One region of the Metabacillus herbersteinensis genome, then DNA from elsewhere that is predicted to be linked to it. Evidence: predicted binding sites of a transcription regulator. Region 1 holds the regulator's gene; the other holds the start of a gene.

What was found. Region 1 encodes LexA, which represses DNA repair genes until DNA is damaged. Its sites were predicted from a motif close to CGAACATATGTTCG; they were not measured.
Region 2: a site for LexA is predicted at 1,414-1,427, ahead of uvrB (excinuclease ABC subunit UvrB). Genes of this name have one in related genera too.

Annotation. Positions count from the first base shown of each region.
Region 1 is NZ_JBHLVO010000004.1:282,877-285,085, reverse strand. Features, by position in the region: gene ACFFIX_RS08250 (YneB family resolvase-like protein) at 1-249, opposite strand, end outside; gene yneA (cell division suppressor protein YneA) at 255-563, opposite strand; gene lexA (transcriptional repressor LexA) at 719-1,342, shown strand; gene ACFFIX_RS08235 (magnesium transporter CorA family protein) at 1,491-2,209, shown strand, end outside.
Region 2 is NZ_JBHLVO010000019.1:18,471-20,679, forward strand. Features, by position in the region: gene uvrB (excinuclease ABC subunit UvrB) at 1-1,344, opposite strand, end outside; gene ACFFIX_RS18195 (DUF2198 family protein) at 1,506-1,742, opposite strand; gene ACFFIX_RS18200 (GNAT family N-acetyltransferase) at 1,797-2,209, opposite strand, start outside.

The DNA.
Region 1 (2,209 bases):
CCTAGTTTCATCTTGAACTAGAACAAAGTCTACCGTTTTCTCTTTGATTATATCTAACAATTGAAAGATCCCTTCGCGCTCTATCTCGTATCCGCTTGCTTGCTCAGAAATAATATCAGCAATCGAAAGGTTATAATCTTGGGCCAGCTTTAAGAGTTCTTCTTTCTGTCTCTCTAAGGAAGTCTCCTGAGATTCTTTTTTTGTGCTAACTCGACAATATATAACAGCTGTTAATTTTTTATTACTCATGATGCTTATTCATCGCTCGCTAAGTTATTAAAAAACTGTTTTTTATCAATTGGAACGAACACAACTTCACCTGGTTTAATAACTGAAGTGGCTAAATTATTTTTATCTTGGATCCATTTTACAAATTCTTGTTTAGGGATTGAAGCATGCTCTTCATATTTTTCTGCGATGCTCCACAAACTCTCCCCCTCTTCAATTTCAACTTGATGAAAGTTTTCAAGTGTGTCTTCCTTCCCGGTATATGTAATCGCAAATGCAAATACTATGATTACTACAAAAAATGATAGTATATAAGACAATGATTCTCTTTTCATTAATTTCACCTCATACAGAATGTTTGTTCGTAACTTATAAGATCAGTATAATACGAACGATTGTTCTAGTCAACTGTTTTATTCGAACTTATGTTTGTATATTGAGGAAAATCATGCTATAATCTACATAAATTACTTGAAACCGAGGTGTGCAAATGATAAAACTATCAAAAAGACAGCAAGATATATTAAACTTCATTAAAGATGAGGTTCAGAAAAAAGGATATCCACCTTCCGTTCGTGAAATAGGGGAAGCGGTCGGCCTTGCTTCTAGCTCTACTGTTCATGGTCACCTTGCTAGACTTGAAAGTAAAGGACTTATTCGCCGCGACCCTACTAAACCAAGAGCAATTGAGATTCTAGAAGACGATCAATTGAGTCATATTCCAAAAAGCAAGGTTATAAACGTACCTATAATCGGAAAGGTAACAGCTGGTTTACCTATTACTGCAATTGAAAACGTGGAGGAATATTTTCCTCTTCCTGAAAGCTTTGCAAGTGCCGATGAACAAATCTTTATGCTTGAAATCATGGGAGAAAGTATGATTGAAGCTGGTATATTAGATGGAGACATGGTTATTGTAAGGCAGCAACAGACTGCAAATAATGGGGATATAGTTGTTGCAATGACAGAAGATGATGAAGCGACAGTAAAAAGATTCTTTAAAGAGCGCGATTTTATTCGACTACAACCTGAAAACTCAACAATGGAGCCAATAATTCTTCGTAATGTTTCAATCTTAGGGAAAGTTGTCGGCGTTTATCGTTCTATACATTAATAGTTGCTTGTCATTCACATGGCAAGCTTTTTTTGTATAAATTTTTTCTTAGTCACTCACCCTTTCTAGAAAAAAATGCTTTCTAAGTTTGAATGCATGACTAACGGGTATAACTCTTAATAACTATTTTCTAAAAAGAGGGAAAACTATGGAAGATAATCAATCTACTTTAATAAGAGGTGTTTGTCAGTTTGTTTTTCCTATTTCATTAATAGGGTTCAATCATGAAGAACTATCATTTAATTTAGAAAAAGAGGGATTTAAGTTCTTTTCGTTGAAAAATAGTGACCATGAGTCAGAATTTTACGGAACAAGAACAAATGTTCCACATAGCGATAATGAGCATTATTTCCTTCCGTATATTGAAAATATACTTTTTCAAGACTCATTTCATGCATTTTCTCTAAATAGATTTTCTAAAATGATATCTAATCAGTGTACATTAATCACGCCCGTACATACGATTCCATTTTCTATCCTTTCTATTGATTTGATAATTTGTCCTTTTAACATTGGCTTGATTACAGTCCGTACTGAACTACCAGCTAACATTCCATATCTTGTTGCCTTAGATTTTATGAATCACTTTCGAGTATTAGCGCCTAAAATAACTGATCAAAAAGGGACAATTCTTACTTATAATGAAAAAACGTTTAGTGAAATGAAGAAATTCATATTAGATGAGCTTTGCCCTGGTATCATTCCTTATTTAAACGACGATGAGCGAAATACAACCAACGGAAGTCTTCCTTACTTCGTCGATGAACGTATGTTCGTGTCAGGGTATTTATTACAGCCGAATTCTACTACGATTGATGAATACCAATTATTTAAGGTTTCTCATCTAAATTCTTATGATGACAGCGG
Region 2 (2,209 bases), on a different contig from region 1:
CACCCGCTCGTTTTTCTCAGCACGGTCATGAATCTCTCCTATTAAATCATCAATTTGGCCCTCAATCGGTCGAATATCAATGGTTGGATCGAGAAGACCTGTTGGACGAATAATTTGTTGAATCATCTCTGGTGTATGTTCAAGTTCATATGGTCCCGGTGTTGCCGAAACGAATAGTGCGTTATTAACATGTTCCTCAAATTCATTAAAACGAAGTGGTCGATTGTCCATCGCTGAAGGCAGACGGAAACCATGGTCAACTAACACTTGTTTCCGTGCTTGGTCACCATTAAACATTCCCCTTATTTGAGGAAGTGTAACATGTGACTCATCAACAATAATCATAAAATCATCTGGAAAGAAATCGAGCAGCGTATAGGGAATTGCACCCGATGGTCTAAGTGTTAGATGTCTTGAGTAATTTTCAATGCCTGAGCAAAAGCCCATTTCACGCATCATCTCTAGGTCATAGCGTGTTCGTTGCTCTAAACGTTGTGCTTCAAGAAGTTTTCCGTTCTCCCGAAACTCCGTTAACCGTTCTTCTAGCTCTTTTTCTATATTTTCAATGGCTACTGTCAGCTTTTCCTCACGTGTAACGAAATGGGATGCTGGAAAAATAGCAACATGATCTCGTTCTCCAATAATTTCACCTGTTAAGGCATTCACTTCACGTATCCGGTCAATTTCATCTCCAAAAAACTCGATGCGCATACAATGCTCGTCTCGAGAAACAGGGAAGATTTCGACGACATCTCCTCGTACACGGAACGTTCCGCGTTTAAAGTCAATATCATTCCGTTCATATTGAATATCTACGAGACGTCTAAGCAATTGATTACGTTCAATTTCCATGTTTGACCGCAGTGAAACAACATGCTCTTTGTATTCTTCTGGATTACCTAGTCCATAGATGCACGATACACTTGCAATAACAATGACATCTTTCCGTTCAAATAAGGAAGAGGTTGCAGAGTGACGCAGTTTATCAATTTCATCGTTAACGCTAGAATCCTTTTCAATAAATGTATCGGTAGAAGGCACATAAGCTTCTGGTTGATAGTAGTCATAATAACTTACAAAGTATTCAACCGCATTGTTGGGAAAAAACTCTTTAAACTCACTATATAATTGACCAGCCAATGTCTTGTTATGAGCAATGACAAGGGTTGGTTTATTCACTTCTTTAATCACATTTGAAACAGTAAATGTTTTACCCGTTCCTGTTGCACCTAACAACGTTTGCTGTTTTTTCCCTTGATTGATCCCTTCAACAAGCGCTTTAATGGCACTAGGTTGGTCCCCTTGTGGCTGATACTTTGAGACTAGCTCAAACTTCTCTTTCACGAAAAAGCCTCCAATCAAAATAATTGTACTATTAGTTTACCACAAATATATGGAAAATCACCAAAAATACGAACTAAAGTTCGTATTAATTTTTTTCAAAAAAAAGGAAGCTAACTCTATTTAGCTTCCTTTTAACAAGTTGTTTCCCCATTTCCCATCACTTATAACTTTTCTTTTACTTTAGGAGGTCCCATCTTTCTTGCATACAAAAATCCGAGTGTTAGTGAAAGTAAGTCTAAGACAATTAATAATGCTGAATCTGTATACCCTTTATAATAAGAAGTTAAAAGAAGTGCTATTGTTAGTAGTGTACCCACATAATGGTTGTATGTAACACGAGTAAATAAAAGGACGAGTAGGAATGGCAGGATGAGAGCTAGTAGTAGTTTTACGATCATAGACGAAATATCTCCTCTTTATTGGTTAATCTTTGGTGCTGTTTTTTCTTTTTCTTATCTTAAATCGAGATCATAATGAAAATGCTGCTGATCTCTTTCATAACCCAAACTCTCATATAACTGCTGTGCCTTGAGATTATCGATGGCAGTTTCTAAGACTAGTCCTGCTGTATTCGTCTCAATCGCATAATCCTTAGCACGGTTCATAAGTGCTCTACCGACTCCAAGCTTTCTAAAAGAATCATTCACAAACAAGTCATTCAGAAGCCATTTGCGCTGAATCCCTACCGATGTGAAGATTGGGTAAAGCTGAACAAATCCCATTGGCTTTTCATCTTCTGATAATGCGAGAAAAATGACGGATTCACTTTTCGCAATTCTCTCTTCTAGAAAAATTTTTCCTGCCTCGATGTTAGAAGGCTGGCTGTAGAAAACTCTATACTGATCGAAAAGTATTGCTGTTTTGT